3 linked regions of the Streptomyces venezuelae genome follow. The protein of the gene in region 2 interacts with the protein of the main gene of each other region in a pairwise test. Links are inferred from orthologs where the notes say so. Each region holds a gene or a part of one and is shown on either strand. Other genes may lie near its edges.

Region 1 (5,587 bases), 2.0 Mb from region 2 along the record:
GGACGTCGATCTCCCGCCAGAACCCGGCGCGGATGGCGTACCGGTCGTGTTCGTCGATCTGGTCGTCCTTGTGCGCGAGGAGTCCGAACCGGGCCGCGTAGCGCAGCAGTTCGCCGTCGATGCGGTGCGGGATCCGCGGGTACATCGTGGCCAGCTTCTGCAGGTGCACGGCCTCCGGGAGCCGTTCCATCCAGCGCCGGGCGAACACCTGTCCCACCTCGAACGGGTCCCCGCCGACGGTGGTGATGTCCTCCTCGCGGTCCGCCCAGCGCTGTTCGGCGCTGGTGAGCTGGGCGAGGGTGGGCAGCGAGGCGGTCTCGGCGGGTTCGCCCAGCGGTCCTCCGCGGTCGATCCACCCCTTGTCGGAGGACCAGCGCAGGGCGCTGGCGGGGGCGTGGGCGCCGCTCGGCCCGGTCTGGGGGTGGCTGTGCTGGCCGGTGGCGCGCAGGGCGCCGGCCAGGTCCTTGGGGGTGGGTACGGGCTTGCCCCCGGCGGTGGTGGGCGCCGGTACGGGGACTCCGTCGCGGTCCTCCGGCCCGGTGGCGGCGGCGCCGTTGCGGGCGGCCTCGGCGAGCGCGGCCTCGGGCAGCGGGGCCGAGAGGATGGCGGCGATGTCGGGGCGCGGTGCGGGGGGCGGGGCGCACAGTCCGGTGAGGTCCTTGGCGCGGACGGCCCGGGTGATCCAGGCCCGGTCCAGGACGCGGCGTTCGTCGGCCTCGGCGACGAGGTCCTCGGACTGGTTGTAGTCGCCGTCGGCGGCCTGGACGGCCCACAGGTGGACGGCGACCCCGTGTTCCTTGGCGGACATCAGGCCGGGCAGCAGGTCTCCGTCGCCGGTGACCAGGACCACGTCGGAGCAGGCCCGGTTGCGGGCGAGCTCGGTGAGTTCGGCGTGCATGGCGGCGTCGACGCCCTTCTGCGCCCAGCGGCCGTCGCTGCGGGTCAGGGCGCCGAGGCGGACGGTCACGCGGGGCATGACGCGCAGCCGCCGGTGTTCGGGCTGGGGCACCCGGTCGGGTGCTCCGTCGAACCAGTAGATGCGCAGCAGGGGCTGTTCGGTGTCGGCCTCGGCCCGCTCGCGCAGGCCCTGGATGAGGGCGGCATGGTCGATGGTGATCCGGGAGCGGGAGGGCTCCCCGGCGAGAAGGCTGGCGGCGGCGCCCAGCAGGTAGCCGGCGTCCACCAGGACGACGCAGCGGTCCACGCGTTCCACCCTCTTCCCTGGGGGTCCTCTGTGCTTTGCGGCGGTTCCCCGAGTCTGCCCGACCTCAAGGGTGTTGAAGGCCGGAACTCGATCATCGGCGTGGCGGATCTCACGGTCGACGGGGCGGAGGGGCCCGGCTACGCGCAGTAATGATCCAAAATGCGCGGTTTCTGGCGTTGTGTGAGTGTGAAGGCGGTCCTGGCCCCCAGACCCTCACGGAGGTTCCACCATGGCCAAGAACAAGAACCAGAAGCAGCCCGCCAAGCAGCAGCCCCGGTCGGGGCAGGATACGAGCAAGGGCTCGGCGGAGACCGAGTCGATGCCCTCGTCGGCACCGAGCCCGATGGACATGGCGCACAAGCGCAAGGAGAAGAAGTTCGGCCACAACTGACGGCCGTGACCGCATGCGGAAGGGCCCGCCCGGTGACACCCGGCGGGCCCTTCCGCACGTTCCGGCGGGGTCGCTATCCGGCCAGGCAGGACGGTCCGAGCAGCACCTTGAGGTCGCCGAAGAGCGCCGGGTCGGGCTGGACGCGGTGCCGGTCGAGGCGGAGCACGGTGGTGGTGCGCGGCCCCTGGAGCTTGATCCGCACCTCGGTGTTGCCCTTGTGGTGGCGCAGGATCTCGCCCAGACGGGTCACCATCGGCGGGGTGACCTTGACGGTGGGGATGGTGAGGACCACCGGGGCGTTGGTGCCGGCCGAGGAGAGGTCGGGGACCATCATCTCCATGGCGACCAGGCGGGGGACGTCCTCGCGCTTGTCGAGGCGGCCCTTGACGAAGACGACGGTGTCCTCGACCAGCTGGGTGGAGACGAGCTGGTAGGTCGCCGGGAAGAACATGCATTCGATGGAGCCGGCCAGGTCCTCGACGGTGGCGATGGCCCAGGCGTTGCCCTGCTTGGTCATCTTGCGCTGGAGGCCCGAGATGATGCCGCCGATGGTGACGACGGCGCCGTCGGAGTGCTCGCCGCCGGTCAGCTGGGAGATACCGGCGTCCGTCTTGTCGGAGAGGACGTGCTCCAGGCCGAACAGCGGGTGGTCGGAGACGTACAGGCCGAGCATCTCGCGCTCCTGGGCGAGCAGGTAGGACTTCTCCCACTCGACGTCGGAGAACTCCACGTCGAGCCCGAAGCCGGGCTCGTCGCTCGCGTTCTCGTCACCCATCCCGCCGAACAGGTCGAACTGTCCCTCGGCCTCCTTGCGCTTGACCGCGACCACGTTGTCGATCATCGACTCGTGGTGCGCGACCAGGCCCTTGCGGGTGTGGCCCATCTCGTCGTAGGCGCCGGCCTTGATCAGCGACTCGACGGTGCGCTTGTTGCAGACGACGGCCTCGACCTTGTCCAGGAAGTCGGGGAAGGAGGAGAACTTCCCCTTGGCCTTCCTGGTCCTGATGATCGACTCGACGACGTTGGTGCCGACGTTGCGCACCGCGGTGAGGCCGAAGAGGATCACGTCGTCGCCCTGGGCGGCGAAGTTCGGCTCGGACTCGTTCACGTTCGGCGGCAGGACCTTGATGCCCATCCGGCGGCACTCGTTCAGGTAGATCGCGGACTTGTCCTTGTCGTCCTTGACCGAGGTGAGCAGGCCGGCCATGTACTCGGCCGGGAAGTTCGCCTTCAGGTAGGCGGTCCAGTAGGAGACCAGGCCGTACGCGGCCGAGTGGGCCTTGTTGAAGGCGTATCCGGCGAAGGGGACCAGGACGTCCCAGAGGGCCTTGATCGCCGCGTCGCTGAAGCCCTTGCCCCGGGCACCCTCCTCGAAGATGACGAAGTTCTTCGCCAGCTCCTCGGGCTTCTTCTTGCCCATCACGCGGCGCAGGATGTCGGCCTCGCCGAGCGAGTACCCGGCGATGATCTGGGCGGCCTTCTGCACCTGCTCCTGGTAGACGATCAGTCCGTAGGTGACCGCGAGGACCTCTTCGAGCGGCCCCTCCAGCTCCGGGTGGATCGGGGTGATCTCCTGCTGCTTGTTCTTGCGCAGGGCGTAGTTCGTGTGCGAGTTCATGCCCATCGGGCCCGGCCGGTAGAGGGCCGAGACGGCGGAGATGTCCTCGAAGTTGTCGGGCTTCATCAGGCGCAGCAGGGAGCGCATGGGCCCGCCGTCGAACTGGAAGACGCCGAGGGTGTCGCCGCGGCCGAGCAGTTCGAAGGTCTTGGCGTCGTCGAGCGGGAGGCCCAGGAGATCGATGTCGATCCCCTTGTTGGCCTTCACCATCTTGACGGCGTCGTCCATGATCGTGAGGTTGCGCAGGCCGAGGAAGTCCATCTTCAGCAGGCCGAGCGACTCGCAGCTCGGGTAGTCCCACTGGGTGATGGTGACGCCGTCGGTGTGCCGCACCCAGACGGGCACGTGGTCGGTGATGGTCTCGCTGGACATGATCACGCCGGCGGCGTGCACGCCCATCTGGCGGACCAGGCCCTCCACACCGCGTGCGGTGTCGATGACCTTCTTGACGTCCGGCTCGTTCTCGTACATCCCGCGGATCTCGCCGGCCTCGCCGTAGCGGGGGTGCTGCGGGTCGAGGATGCCGGACAGCGGGATGCCCTTGCCGAGGACGTCGGCGGGCATGGCCTTGGTGAGCCGGTCGCCCATGGCGTACGGGTAGCCCAGGACGCGGGCCGAGTCCTTGATCGCGTTCTTGGCCTTGATGGTGCCGTAGGTGCCGATCATGGCGACCTTGTCGGCGCCGTACTTCTCGGTCACGTACCGGATCACCTCCACGCGCCGGCGCTCGTCGAAGTCGATGTCGACGTCGGGCATGGAGACGCGCTCGGGGTTCAGGAAGCGCTCGAAGATCAGGCCGTGCGTGAGCGGGTCGAGGTCGGTGATGCCCATGGCGTACGCGACGATCGAGCCGGCCGCGGAGCCTCGGCCCGGGCCCACCGCGATGCCCTGGTTCTTGGCCCACATGATGAAGTCGGCGACCACGAGGAAGTAGCCGGGGAAGCCCATCGAGATGATCGTGTCCATCTCGTACTCGGCCTGCTGCATCCGGTCGTCCGGGATGCCTCCGGGGTAGCGGCGGTGCATGCCGCGCATGGTCTCCTCGCGGAACCAGCTGACCTCGGTGTGGCCCTCCGGGATGTCGAACTTCGGCATCAGGTTCCGGAACTTGAACATGCCCTCGGTGTCGATCTGGTCGGCGACCAGCCGCGTGTTGGCGCAGCCCTCCTGCCAGGCGTCCGAGGAGTCGATCGCGTACATCTCGTCGGTCGACTTCAGGTAGTAGCCGGTGCCGTCGAAGCGGAAGCGGTCCGGGTCCGAGAGGTTCTTGCCGGTCTGGATGCAGAGCAGGGCGTCGTGGGCGGTCGCCTCGCTGGCATAGGTGTAGTGGGAGTCGTTCGTCACCAGCGGCGGGATGCCGAGCTTCTTGCCGATCTCCAGCAGCCCGTCGCGGACCCGGCGCTCGATCTCGATGCCGTGGTCCATCAGCTCCAGGAAGTAGCGCCCCTCGCCGAAGATGTCCTTGTAGTCGGAGGCGGCCTGCACGGCCTCGTCGAACTGGCCGAGGCGCAGCCTGGTCTGCACCTCGCCGGACGGGCAGCCGGTGGAGGCGATCAGGCCCTCGGACCACTTGGAGATGGTCTCCTTGTCCATCCGCGGCCACTTCGTGAGCCATCCCTCGGCGTACGCGTCGGAGGACAGCCGGAAGATGTTGTGCAGGCCGGTGGCGTTGGACGCCCAGATCGTCTTGTGGGTGTAACCGCCGGAACCGGAGACGTCGTCGCGCTTCTGGTGCGGCTGGCCCCACTGGATGCGCCGCTTGTTGCGCCGGGACTCGGGGGCGACGTAGGCCTCGATGCCGATGATCGGCGTGATGCCGGCCTTCTGCGCGGTGTGGAAGAAGTCGTAGGCGCCGTGCAGGTTGCCGTGGTCGGACATGGCGATGTGCGTCATGCCCATCTCGTTGCACGCGTTGAACATGTCCTTCAGCCGCGCGGCACCGTCCAGCAGTGAGTACTGGGTGTGGACGTGCAGGTGCGTGAACGGCGGCTTGGTCACGGCGCGGGTCCTCCGGCGGCGGGGGGTGAGGGGGCAGCTTCGAATCCTACGTCGGCCGGGTGACAGATCGCGGGCACTGACCGGTACGGTCGGGCGTTGCAGAACCAGGAGGGCCGATCCGGCGTCCAGTCGGTCGGAACCCGAAACAGCCCGTGCACCAGGAGGAACCCGCCATGGCGGTCCCCGAGACGACCGACGAGCAGCGCGCCGAGCAGATCCTCGACGTCTTCGACACCGCGTTCGGTGAGCTGCTCGCCGCCGACCCCGCTGCCTTCCAGGTCAAATTCCGCAAGATGGCGGCTTCGGCCTTCGCCTTCTACCGGGGTACCGCCTGCCTCTTCTACTCCGACCTGGAGCGGGACCGGCACGGCGGCCC
Region 2 (7,316 bases):
GCGATCGGCGACCGGCTGGCGAAGGAGATCCTCTCCGGCGACGTCCGGGACGGCGACACCGTACGGGTCGACGTGGCGGGTGAGGACCTGCTGGTCGGCAAGGCGCTCTAGGCGCACCGCCCGATCGGATTCCCCGGCCCCTCGGCGCCGACGCGCGGCTAGTGCGTCGGCGCCGAGGCCAGGATCTCCACCCGGTCGGTCCCGTCCGCGAGCCGGACGACCCCGAACCGCACGTACGTCGCGGCCGGAGCGGAGTCCTGCTCCAGCCACCGGTCCTCGCCGCAGTCGGACAGCCGGCACGTGTTGTCCGGCTCCGCCCCCACGTACGTGGCCGTGAGCCAGTCGTGGGCAGCGGCGCGTTCCATCCGGAACGTGGCGACGACCCTGGAGTGCTCGGGGGTGGGGCTGGTGCGGCAGTCCGCGTCGAGGCCCGCCGCGGGCAGCCGCGCGTGGGCGAAGGCCAGGGCGTCGGTGCAGTCCATGGCGGCCAGCGACGACCTGTCCTCGGGCACGGACACGTCGTAGTCCTGCTCGCGTGCGTGCTTCTCGTCGCCGTAGGGGTCCCCGAAGAAGAAGGCGAGGATCCCGAGGGGTGATCCCGGGACGAGGAGGAGCCCCGCCGCCACGCCCGCCCCCACACCGATTTTCGCAATTCTGTTCATTCCGCGCCCTCCCCCTCCAGGCGGCTCCCATGTCCGCTGCGAGCGGATCGTAGCCGCCGGGGCTGGACACAAGGTGGGCGCGATGGGGGAGGATGCAGGTATCCGCACGAAGGGAAAACACGGTGAGCATCGACCCGGCCTCGATTCCGAACTTCGGAGGGCAGCAGCCCGATCCGCAGGCCACAGGACCGGCGGGCCCCGTCGTCCCCGACCAGGATCTGGTCAAGCAGCTGCTGGAGCAGATGGAGCTCAAGTACGTCGTCGACGACGAGGGTGACCTCGCGGCGCCGTGGGAGGAGTTCCGCACGTACTTCATGTTCCGCGGCGAGGACGAGCAGCAGGTCTTCTCGGTGCGGACCTTCTACGACCGTCCGCACAAGATCGACGAGAAGCCGCAGCTTCTCGAGTCGATCGACGACTGGAACCGCCGCACCCTGTGGCCGAAGGTCTACAGCCACACGCACGACGACGGCTCGGTCCGCCTGATCGGTGAGGCGCAGATGCTGATCGGCACCGGCGTCAACCTGGAGCACTTCGTGTCCTCCACGGTCAGCTGGGTCCGCGCGTCCATCGAATTCGACAAGTGGCTCGTCGAGCAGCTCGGCCTGGAGCAGGACATCGACTCCACCGACGGCGACGAGAGCAACGGCAACGGCGACGCCGACAGCTAGCCGTTACAGCGGTACGCGGGCGATCAGCAGCAGATACAGCCCGTAGCCGTAACCGAGCCCGGCCACCACCGCGGTCACCATGACCGCGGTGCGCGGCCGGGCTCTCGCCATCACGGCGGCCAGCGGCAGGAGCAGCGGGAAGGCCGGCAGCAGGAAGCGCGGCTTGGACTCGAAAAAGCCGGCCCCGCCGAAGCCGATGACCAGCAGGATCGCGGTGTACGCGAGCAGCGGCAGCGGGGTCCGGTCCAAGGCCAGCAGGACCGCCAGCAGCCCGGCCGCCGCCAGCAGGGCCACCGTCACGGTGGTGGCGAGCGGCACGTTCCCGCCGGTCAGCACCTGCTCGGCGGAGCGCAGCGCCCCGACGCCGAAGTCGAAGCGCGAGCCCCAGCCGCGCTGTACGGCGAAGTACCCGCCGACGGGGTCGCTCACCTTCATCCCGACGGCCAGGACGTACGCCGTCCAGCCCGCCGGGGCCACCAGCCCGGCCAGCCACACCTCGGGTGCCCGGGATCTTCGTACGGTGATCGCGTACAGGGCCATGGCCGAGACGGCGGCGGCGACGGCCAGCCCGGTCGGCCGGGTCAGCCCCGCCAGCACGGCGAGGCCGGCGGCCCACAGCCAGCGGCCGCGCAGCAGGGCGTACAGCGCCCAGGCCGCGAAGGCGGCCAGCAGGGCCTCGGTGTAGGCGAGGGTGAGCACGACGGCGTGCGGCAGCGCCGCCCACAGCCCGACGAGCAGCAGTCCGGCGCGCGGGCCGGTCACCCGTTCGCCGACCCGGTAGATCCCGACGGCGGCCACGGCGGCGGAGACCCACGCGACGAGGAGCGCGGCGGGGACCATCCCGCCGGGCAGTATCCCGGAGACGACCCGTATCAGGGTGGGGTAGAGCGGGAAGAAGGCGTAGTCGCTCTGCACGGGCCCGGTCCCGGTGACGGCCTCGGGCCACATCAGGGTCCGCCCGTACCCGTGGGCGGCGATCCGGAGGTACCAGTCCGAGTCCCAGGACCGCCCGAGCACCTTCAGCGGATCCCGCCCGGCCCACCAGGCGCCGAGGCCGAGCACCAGCACCCCGGCCCCGCGTACGGCGGCGAACACCCCGAGCGCGATCACGGTGGTCGGCGCGGCCGACCGCACGGCCCGGACCGCGCGCATCTCCAGCGGCGACGCGGACACGGCCGCTCTGCCCGTTGCCATGAATCCCGGCTCTCCAGATCGCGGTGGGTGGGTCCGCTCACCCGGTGGTGAGGGCTTCGGGCACTTGCACGACGCACAGCTTCACACCGGCCCCACAACCCCGCAAGGACGCGGGGTGACCGGTGCGGGAACGGGCCCGTCCGAACGGGATCGCCGGGCGGCCCTCAGAGCCGGCGCAGCCGCTCGGCGGCTTCGCGCAGGACGTCCTCGCGCTTGCAGAAGGCCCAGCGGACCTGGGTGCTGCCCGCGGCCTTGTCGTCGTAGAAGACCTGGTTCGGGATGGCGACCACGCCGCAGCGTTCCGGGAGGGCGCGGCAGAAGGCGAGGCCGTCCTTCTCGCCGAGGGGGGTGATGTCGGTGGTGATGAAGTACGTGCCCTGCGGGCGGAAGACCTCGAAGCCGGCGGCCGCGAGACCGTCGGCGAGGATGTCGCGCTTGGCGGCCAGATCGGCGCGGAAGGTGTCGTAGTAGCTGTCGGGCAGGGCGAGGGCCTCGGCGATCGCGTACTGGAAGGGGCCCGAGGAGACGTAGGTGAGGAACTGCTTCGCCGAGCGGACCGCCGTGATCAGCTCCGGCGGCGCGGTGACCCAGCCGACCTTCCATCCCGTGAACGAGAAGGTCTTGCCGGCGCTGCTGATGGTGACCGTGCGCTCGCGCATGCCCGGGAGGCTCGCCAGCGGGGTGTGGGCGCCCTCGAAGACCAGGTGCTCGTACACCTCATCCGTGACGACCAGCAGGTCGCGCTCGACCGCCAGCTCGGCGATGGCAGCGAGCTCGGCCGGGGTCAGGACGGTGCCCGTCGGGTTGTGCGGGGTGTTCACGAGCAGCAGGCGGGTGCGCGGGGTGACGGCGGCGCGCAGTTCGTCCAGGTCGAGGGCGAAGGCTCCGGCGTGCGGACGCAGGGTGGCGGGGACCCGTACCGCGCCGGCCATGGCGATGCAGGCCGCGTACGAGTCGTAGTACGGCTCCAGGGCGATGACCTCGTCGCCCGGCTCCAGGAGGGCCAGGAGGGCGGCGGCGATGGCCTCGGTGGCGCCCGCCGTGACGAGGACCTCGGTGTCGGGGTCGTGGCCGAGGCCGTAGAAGCGCTGCTGGTGCGCGGCGATCGCGGTGCGCAGTTCGGGGACGCCCGGGCCCGGGGGGTACTGGTTGCCGAGACCCGTGAGGACCGCGCGGGAGGCCGCCTCGGCGATCTGCGCCGGGCCGTCGGTGTCGGGGAAACCCTGGCCGAGGTTGATCGAACCGGTACGCGCGGCCAGGGCCGACATCTCCGCGAAGATCGTCGTGCCGAAGGCCGCCAGACGGCGGTTCAGGAAGGGGCGGTCGCTGCTCACGGGGGTGCTCATGGTCGTCATCCTGAGGGCAACCTCTGGACTTCCTCAAGTGTGCTTTGGGCCGCGCGGCCCGGGGGAATTCCCCCCTCACGCGGGACGCGGGGATCCCGCTCCCCCGGGAAGACCGGGGTGCGAGAGAGGTGGCGGACATGGGGTTCGTCTTCGTTGTGATCGTGCTCTTCGTCGCGGCGTACTTCCTTGCCAAGCTGGTCCGGTCATCCGCGAGGCGCGGACCGTCCCGGCGCGGCGGCAGGCGGACCCGCACCAGCTGGTGGACGGGTGGCGGCGGCACCTCGGGGGGCGGCTGCGGATCCGTCTCGTCGTGCGGGGGATCGTCCTCCTCGTGCGGCGGAGGTTCCTCGTCGTGCGGTGGCGGCGGGTGCGGCGGCAGCTGACGCGGGGCACCCGCGAAACGCGCGCGCGACGCCGCGCGGACGAGGGCGTTCGGCGGTCCGACTGCCGCCCGGCGCCCTCTTGTTCGCCGATGCATGACGACGCGCGGGGCGCAACCTGTTGAACACGTGAACTGCGGAGCCCCCGGGGGGATGTAAACCCCGTCAAGTTGGGTAAAAACGCTGTGAGTGCCGTGCCATTCATGATTCCCTCGGTTGAGTAGACCAGTCCTCGGACCACCCGGGACTTCCTGTGGACCCGTGCCGGTGTCCCCCCACCCGTGCTTGCTACCGCTGGCGGGCCCCGGCCCCTCTCCCTCGCGCGTTTGCGGAGCCGACTCATGCTCACGACCCTCCAGACCTCATACACCGACACGCGTGCCGCCGATCTCGCCTGGGCCCTGGGTCGGGACCGATTGCCCGCACTGGCCGTACTGAACCTCGAACTTTCGGGGGCGAAGGTGGAGTTGCGCCTGCTCGGGGCGTCCCACCAGGTCCTTCTGGAGGAGGGGGAGGTGCTCTGCTCGGAGACCGTCGCCTGTATGCCGGGCAGCAGCACGCCGCTGCCGCTCGGCGTGGCCAAGCGGGTGGGCGACTGGGAGTACGAGTTCGCCGCGCGGGTCGAGACCCTTTCGCGCGGATCCTTCGCCGGACGGGCCCAGGAACTGCTCGCACTGGTGGCCGATCACCCGAACGGACTAGCGGGGACCTTTCCCGGAAGTCCGCACGCCTTCACCGCCATGCTCGCGCAGCGCTACGAGGGCCAGGTGCGCTGGCGGACCTGGCACGCGTACCCGCAGGAGGGTCAGCTGGTGGCCACCCGGACGCGCGTGGGCGTACGGATCGGGGCACCCGCGGCGACGGCCCGGGAAACGCCCGCGCTGCTGTAGCGGGCGCCGGGGCGCGACCATCTCGCCATGGTTACGCCAACTGGCCCATTCGGTACGCCACTTGCACCCATGTGGGTGACCGGATGCAAGTGGGCGGTGACGTACGGTTCGCTTCATGATCGACCGTTCCGTCCCGCGCCGGGTACTCCCGGCCCCGGAGCCTCGAAGCACCGCGACCGTCCCGGCCGCCCTGCCCGTACGGCCCCGGACCGGCCGACTCCTCGTCCTGGCCACCGTGTTCGTCTGCGCCGCCTGCGGGCTCGTGTACGAGCTGGAACTGCTCGCCCTCGGCACCTACCTCGTCGGCGACTCCGTCACCCAGGCGTCGGTCGTGCTGTCCGTGATGGTCTTCGCCATGGGCGTCGGCTCCCTGCTCGCCAAGCGCTTCCGCCACCGGCCCGCCTTCGGATTCGGTGCCATCGAGGCCGGGCTGGCCCTCCTCGGCGGGCTCTCGGCCATAGCGCTGTACGCGAGCTTCGCCTGGCTGGGCGAGTCCCGCCCCGCACTCGTCGCCTTCTCCTTCGCCATCGGGGTGCTCATCGGCGCGGAGATCCCCCTGCTGATGGTCCTCATCCAGCGCATCCGCAGACAGGACGCGGGCGGGGCCGTCGCCGACCTGTTCGCCGCCGACTACGTGGGCGCCCTCGTGGGCGGCCTCGCCTTTCCCTTCCTGCTGCTCCCGGTGCTCGGCCAGCTCACCGGCGCCATGGTGACCGGCACCGTCAACGTGATCGTCGGCGGCGGCCTGGTCCTGTGGCTGTTCCGCCGCGACCTGAGCCGACGCTGCCGCTGGCTGCTGATCGGCGCGAACGTGACCGTACTGGCCGTGCTCGCCGCCGCGACCGTCCTCGCCGACGACTTCGAGCGGACCGCCCGGCGCGCCGTCTACGGCGGGGAGGTGCGGGTCGCCGTCCAGACCGGGGTGCAGGAACTGGTGCTCACCGGGCCGGGGACCGGCTCCCCGCGCTCCCTCGACCTCTACCTGGACGGGCGGCTGCGGGTCAGCGGCTACGACGAGTACCGCTACCACGAGGCCCTCGTCCACCCCGCCATGACCGGCCCGCACACCCGCGTCCTGGTCCTCGGCGGCGGCGACGGGCTCGCCGCACGCGAGGTGCTCCGCTACCGGGACGTCTCCTCCGTCACCGTCGTCGAACTCGACCCCGGCGTGGTCCGCCTCGCCCGCACCGATCCGATGCTCTCCGCGCTCAACGACCGGGTGTACGAGGACCCGCGCCTCGCCGTCGTCACGCAGGACGCCTTCCGCTGGCTGCGGGGGCCGGCCGCCGACGACCGCTTCGACGTCATCGTCTCCGACCTCCCCGACCCGGGCATCACCCCCAGTACGAAGCTGTACTCCCAGGAGTTCTACGGGCTGGCCGCGCGGGCCCTGCGCCCCGGCGGCCGCATCGCCGTGCACGCCGGACCGCTGGCCACGCGCCCGCGTGCGTACTGGACCGTCGACTCCACCCTCCGTGCCGCCGGCCTCCACACCGCCCCCTACAGCGCGGGCGGCCGCCTCACGGGCTTCGCCGCCGGCCCCGACCGCACCCCCCACGGCGTGACCGGCACACCGCCGCAGGACTGGGGCTTCGTCCTGGCCGCCCGGGACCAGGACCCGCCCCTGCGGGTGGACCGCGACACGCCCGCGCTCCGCTCGCTGTCGACCAGCTCCCTGCAGGACGCCGCACGGGACGCGGAACGCACCCGGGTACCCGGACTGCCGCCGTCGACGCTGCCACACCCGCGGTATTCGTGACCCGGTGCGGGTCTCGTCGGTAGGCTCGACCACATGGAGCATCAGGTGTTCGTCCCGGTACCGGCAGACGATCTCCGCGCCGTGCTGCGCGACCCCGCCCGGGTGGCCCGGTGCGTGCCGGGACTCCAGCAGGATGCCGACACCGATGCCGGGCCGGTCTCGGGCCGGCTCAGGATCCGGGTCGGCGGGAGCACCGTGACCTACCGGGGCGCCCTGGCCGTCACCGAGCGCGACCCCGGTCACTTCACCTTCGAGGGTGAAGGTACGGAGGTGCGGGGCAGCGGGACCGTGAAGTTCGCCCTCGACCTGCGGCTGGTCCCGGTCCCGGACGGGACCCGGCTCGACTTCACCGCCGAGGTCACCGCCGACGGGCGGGCCGCCGCCTTCCCGCCCGAGGCCACGATCGCCGCCGTG
Region 3 (4,467 bases), 1.9 Mb from region 2 along the record:
AGGCGGTTCCGGCCGGGGGCATGGGCGTGTGCCGGCAGATCAAGGACGAGATCTTCCGGTGTCCGCCGGTGCTGTTGCTGATGGGGCGTCCCCAGGACGCCTGGCTGGCCACGTGGAGCCGTGCGGACGCCGCCGTGACCCTTCCGGTGGACCCGGTGCGGTTCGCGGACACCCTGGCGGGTCTTCTGAGGACCCGTCTGTCCCTGGACGCCTGATACGTCCTACGGGCCCGGTGCGTGCCCGTGTGTGCCCCGCAGGGGCCCGTACGGGTGAACGGGCCGGGATCTTTCCCCCCGGACGGTGTCCGGGGGGAAGGGCCGGCCCGGAGCGGTCTAGACGGTGGGACGCAGGCGGGCCTGGTCGACCGGGCTGCGGCCTTCCTGGGTGCCCTTGAGGAGGGCGCTGCCCTGGCGCCAGTCCTTCCAGTCCATGTTCCAGTCGCCGAAGCCGTTGCCGAAGACGTCCATGTCGTCGCCGATGCTGTTGACCACCTGGACGATGTCGCCCTCGGTGATGTTTTCGTAGAACCAGGCGGCGTTGCCGGTGCTCATGCCGGTGCAGCCGTGGCTGACGTTCTCGTAGCCCTGGGAGCCGACGGACCACGGGGCGGCGTGGACGTATTCACCACTCCAGGTGACGCGGGTGGCGTAGTAGACGGGCAGGTTGTAGTACTCGCTGCCGCCGATGCCGACGGTGTCGCCGCGCATCTGTACGAAGTACTGCTTGCCCAGCACCACCTTGATGCCGTTACGGGTGGAGAAGCCGGGCTTTCCGGTGGTCACCGGAATGGTGTTGATCACTTCTCCGTTGCGCTTGAACGTCAGGTAGTGCGACGAGGCGTCGGTGGTGACCTCGACCCGGTCCCCGATCTCCAGCTTCACCGGCTTGGCGACGGCTCCGTGGAGCTCGTCGGTGATCCTGACGCCCTCCAGGTTGCTCCGTACGGAGACGGCCGAGTTGGCGGGCCAGTAGTCCTTGGGCCGGTAGTGGAGGTTCTTGTCGTCCACCCAGTGCCAGGCGCCCTCGACTCCGGGCGGGGCGTCGACGACGAGGCCGCGTTCCACGATGGCGCGGGCGGCCTTGTCCTGGACGGGCTCGCTGAGTTCGGCGGTGATGGGCTGGCCGACGCCGTACTTGCCCTCGTCCGGGCCGAACTCGACCTTCAGGATCCCCTTGGACGGGGTGGTGTCGAAGGTGAGCGTGCGCTGCCCGGGGGCGCCCCGCTCGTCCTCGGTGCTCACGGTGACCGTGTAGCGGACGCCTGAGGCCATCGGGGTCGTGCTGTGCCAGCGGTCCCCCTTGGCGCTCAGTTCGCCCGCCAGGCGGCGGCCGTGGGTGTCCACGGCCAGCACGTCGGTGATCCGGCCGCCACCGCTCTTGGCGGTGATCTCCAGGGGCCGGTCGGGGTTCACGGGGCGGCTGCCGGCGCTCTGGTTGAAGGCGACCTGATCGCCCGCGTCGTACGGGCGGGCTGACAGCGGGTTCTTGTCGCCGGACCCGCATGCGGTGGCGCCGGCCCCGAGGGACGCGACCAGCAGGGAGCAGCTGAGTACCGTCCAAAGACGCGGTGAGTGCTTCATGGAGCCAACGCTATGAAGATATGACAATTCCGGCGCGCGGGGTGACTGCAAACGAGGGGCCCGGGCCCTCCTGGAGGAGGTGCCCGGGCCCCGGATGCGGCGCTGCGCGGCCGCGAACGTGCTGCTGCTACTGGTTCTGGTTCTCACCGCGGTAGTACTCGTACACCCAGCCCCACAGGCCGATCATGATGATCGGGGCCGAGAAGTACATGAGCCACCAGCCGAAGATGACGCCCATGAACGCGAGCGCACCGCCGATGCCCAGCGAGAGCGGCTGCCAGCTGTGCGGGGAGAAGAACCCCAGCTCGCCCGCCTCGTCGGCGACGTCGGCCTCCAGGTTGTCCTGGGCCATCTCGTCGACACGCTTGGCCGTGAAGGCCAGGTAGTAGCCGATCATGACGCTCAGGCCGAAGGCCAGGAAGAGCGCGGTGGTACCGACGGGCTCCTTCGACCACACGCCGTACACGACGGCCATGATCAGGATGAAGAAGGAGAGCCAGAGGAACATCTTGCCCTGGATCTTCACTTGTCGGCCTCCTTGCCGCCGGTGACGGCCTTGGCGGCGACGCTGTGGTCCTCGAGGTGGTCGAGGGCCGCGATCTCAGGGTGGTGCAGGTCGAACGCCGGGGACTCGGAACGGATCCGCGGCAGGGTGAGGAAGTTGTGCCGCGGCGGCGGGCAGGACGTCGCCCACTCGAGCGAACGGCCGTAACCCCACGGGTCGTCGACCTCGACCTTCTTGCCGTACTTGGCCGTCTTCCAGACGTTGTACATGAACGGCAGCATCGACAGGCCGAGCACGAACGAGCTGATCGTCGAGATCGTGTTCAGCGCGGTGAAACCGTCGGCGGCGAGGTAGTCCGCGTAACGACGCGGCATGCCCTCGGCTCCGAGCCAGTGCTGCACCAGGAAGGTGCCGTGGAAGCCGATGAACAGCGTCCAGAACGTCATCTTGCCGAGGCGCTCGTCCAGCATCTTGCCCGTGAACTTCGGCCACCAGAAGTGGAAGCCGGCGAACATCGCGAACACCACGGTGCCGAAGACGACGTAGTGGAAGTGCGCGACGACGAAGTACGAGTCGGAGACGTGGAAGTCCATCGGGGGCGAGGCCAGGATGACGCCGGTCAGACCACCGAAGGTGAAGGTGACCAGGAAGCCGATCGTCCAGAGCATCGGGGTCTCGAAGGACAGCGAGCCCTTCCACATGGTGCCGATCCAGTTGAAGAACTTCACACCGGTCGGTACCGCGATCAGGAAGGTCATGAAGGAGAAGAACGGCAGCAGCACACCGCCGGTGACGTACATGTGGTGGGCCCACACGGTCACGGAGAGGCCGGCGATCGCGATCGTCGCGGCGATCAGGCCGATGTAGCCGAACATCGGCTTGCGGCTGAAGACCGGGATGATCTCGGAGACGATTCCGAAGAACGGTAGCGCGATGATGTACACCTCTGGATGCCCGAAGAACCAGAAGAGGTGTTGCCACAGCAATGCGCCGCCGTTCGCGGCGTCGAACACGTGCGAACCGAACTTGCGGTCGGCCTCCAGCGCGAAGAGCGCGGCGGCCAGCACCGGGAAGGCCAGCAGGACCAGGACACCGGTCAGCAGCACGTTCCAGGTGAAGATCGGCATGCGGAACATCGTCATGCCCGGAGCGCGCATGCAGATGATCGTGGTGATGAAGTTGACCGAACCGAGGATCGTGCCGAAGCCGGAGAAGGCCAGACCCATGATCCACATGTCGGCGCCGATGCCCGGTGAGCGGACGGCGTCCGACAGCGGGGAGTAGGCGAACCAGCCGAAGTCGGCGGCGCCGTTCGGCGTGACGAAGCCGGCCACCGCGATGGTCGAGCCGAAGAGGTACAGCCAGTACGCGAACATGTTCAGCCGCGGGAACGCCACGTCGGGCGCGCCGATCTGCAGCGGCATGATCCAGTTGGCGAAGCCCGCGAAGAGCGGGGTGGCGAACATCAGCAGCATGATCGTGCCATGCATGGTGAACGCCTGGTTGAACTGCTCGTTCGACATGATCTGCGTGCCCGGACGAGCCAGCTCGGCGCGCATGAAGAGCGCCAGCAGACCGCCGATGATGAAGAACACGAACGACGTGACCAGGTACATCGTGCCGATGGTCTTGTGGTCGGTCGTGGTCATCCACTTCACGACCACGTTGCCCGGCTGCTTGCGCCGTACCGGCAGCTCGTTCTCATACGAGTCGGCGGCGGCACCCTGGGATTCGTTGAGGATGCTCACAGTTTGTTCACTTCCGCATTCCGGGCCGGGTCGCTCTGCTGGATACCGGCCGGGAGGTAGCCGGTCTGACCCTTCTCCGCCAGATCCTTCAGGTACGCCCGGTAGTCCTCAGGGGAGACCACCTTGACGTTGAAGAGCATCCGGGAGTGGTCGACGCCGCAGAGCTCGGCACACTTGCCCATGAAGGTGCCGTATTCGGACGGGGTGACCTCGAAGACGTTGGTGTGGCCCGGAATGACGTCCTGCTTGAACAGGAACGGGACCACCCAGAAGGAGTGGATCACGTCGTTCGACGACAGGATGAAGCGGACCTTCTCGCCCTTGGGGAGGACCAGGGTCGGACCCGGGTTGCCCGTCTGGGGGTTCCGGTCGCCCGGGACACCCTTCTGGTAGACGCCCTCGGCGCCCGCCGGGAAGTCCTTGGTGAAGCGGTCCGGGAGGGAGGCGAGCTCCTTCGGGACCGCGCCCGCCTTCGGGGTGGCCGCGTCACCGTCGACGTTCTCGACGTAGTTGAAGCCCCAGCTCCACTGGAAGCCGATCACGTTGATCGTGTGCGGCGGCTTCGGGGTGAGGGCCAGGAGCTTCGACTCGTCACGAGCGGTGAAGTAGAAGAGCACCGAGACGATGATCAGCG

The links. The genes of interacting proteins can lie anywhere in the genome.
Region 1: the proteins of DEJ51_RS17850 (region 2) and dnaE interact in binary tests that used the Escherichia coli proteins (3 or more experiments, as listed by UniProt). The link is inferred for Streptomyces venezuelae from one-to-one orthologs.
Region 3: the proteins of DEJ51_RS17850 (region 2) and ctaD interact in binary tests that used the Escherichia coli proteins (3 or more experiments, as listed by UniProt). The link is inferred for Streptomyces venezuelae from one-to-one orthologs.

The regions. Positions count from the first base shown.
Region 1 is NZ_CP029189.1:2,017,111-2,022,697, forward strand. Bases 1,469-5,587 are described here. They hold dnaE (DNA polymerase III subunit alpha), read right to left. Parts: upstream 5,212-5,587; coding sequence 1,669-5,211; downstream 1,469-1,668. Other genes in these bases: DEJ51_RS34450 (hypothetical protein), read left to right, coding at 1,469-1,595; DEJ51_RS08540 (DUF2252 domain-containing protein), read left to right, coding at 5,385-5,587. Outside these bases: DEJ51_RS08530 (NYN domain-containing protein), read right to left, coding at 1-1,213; more of DEJ51_RS34450, read left to right, coding at 1,434-1,468. UniProt on the Escherichia coli protein: DNA polymerase III is a complex, multichain enzyme responsible for most of the replicative synthesis in bacteria. This DNA polymerase also exhibits 3' to 5' exonuclease activity. The alpha chain is the DNA polymerase catalytic subunit.
Region 2 is NZ_CP029189.1:4,042,404-4,049,719, forward strand. Bases 1,788-4,589 are described here. They hold DEJ51_RS17850 (pyridoxal phosphate-dependent aminotransferase), read right to left. Parts: upstream 3,883-4,589; coding sequence 2,692-3,882; downstream 1,788-2,691. Other genes in these bases: DEJ51_RS17845 (glycosyltransferase family 39 protein), read right to left, coding at 1,788-2,527. Also shown: ATP-dependent chaperone ClpB, read left to right, coding at 1-111; DEJ51_RS17835 (hypothetical protein), read right to left, coding at 159-662; DEJ51_RS17840 (YbjN domain-containing protein), read left to right, coding at 785-1,333; more of DEJ51_RS17845, read right to left, coding at 1,337-1,787; DEJ51_RS17860 (DUF2617 family protein), read left to right, coding at 4,595-5,143; DEJ51_RS17865 (polyamine aminopropyltransferase), read left to right, coding at 5,259-6,902; DEJ51_RS17870 (SRPBCC family protein), read left to right, coding at 6,936-7,316. UniProt on the Escherichia coli protein: Shows aminotransferase activity with methionine and histidine as substrates, and to a lesser extent also with phenylalanine.
Region 3 is NZ_CP029189.1:2,120,004-2,124,470, forward strand. Bases 1,469-4,467 are described here. They hold ctaD (cytochrome c oxidase subunit I), read right to left. Parts: upstream 3,834-4,467; coding sequence 2,103-3,833; downstream 1,469-2,102. Other genes in these bases: DEJ51_RS08985 (Ig-like domain-containing protein), read right to left, coding at 1,469-1,580; DEJ51_RS08990 (cytochrome c oxidase subunit 4), read right to left, coding at 1,708-2,106; coxB (cytochrome c oxidase subunit II), read right to left, coding at 3,830-4,467. Also shown: DEJ51_RS08980 (hypothetical protein), read left to right, coding at 1-215; more of DEJ51_RS08985, read right to left, coding at 333-1,468. UniProt on the Escherichia coli protein: Cytochrome bo(3) ubiquinol oxidase is the terminal enzyme in the aerobic respiratory chain of E.coli that predominates when cells are grown at high aeration.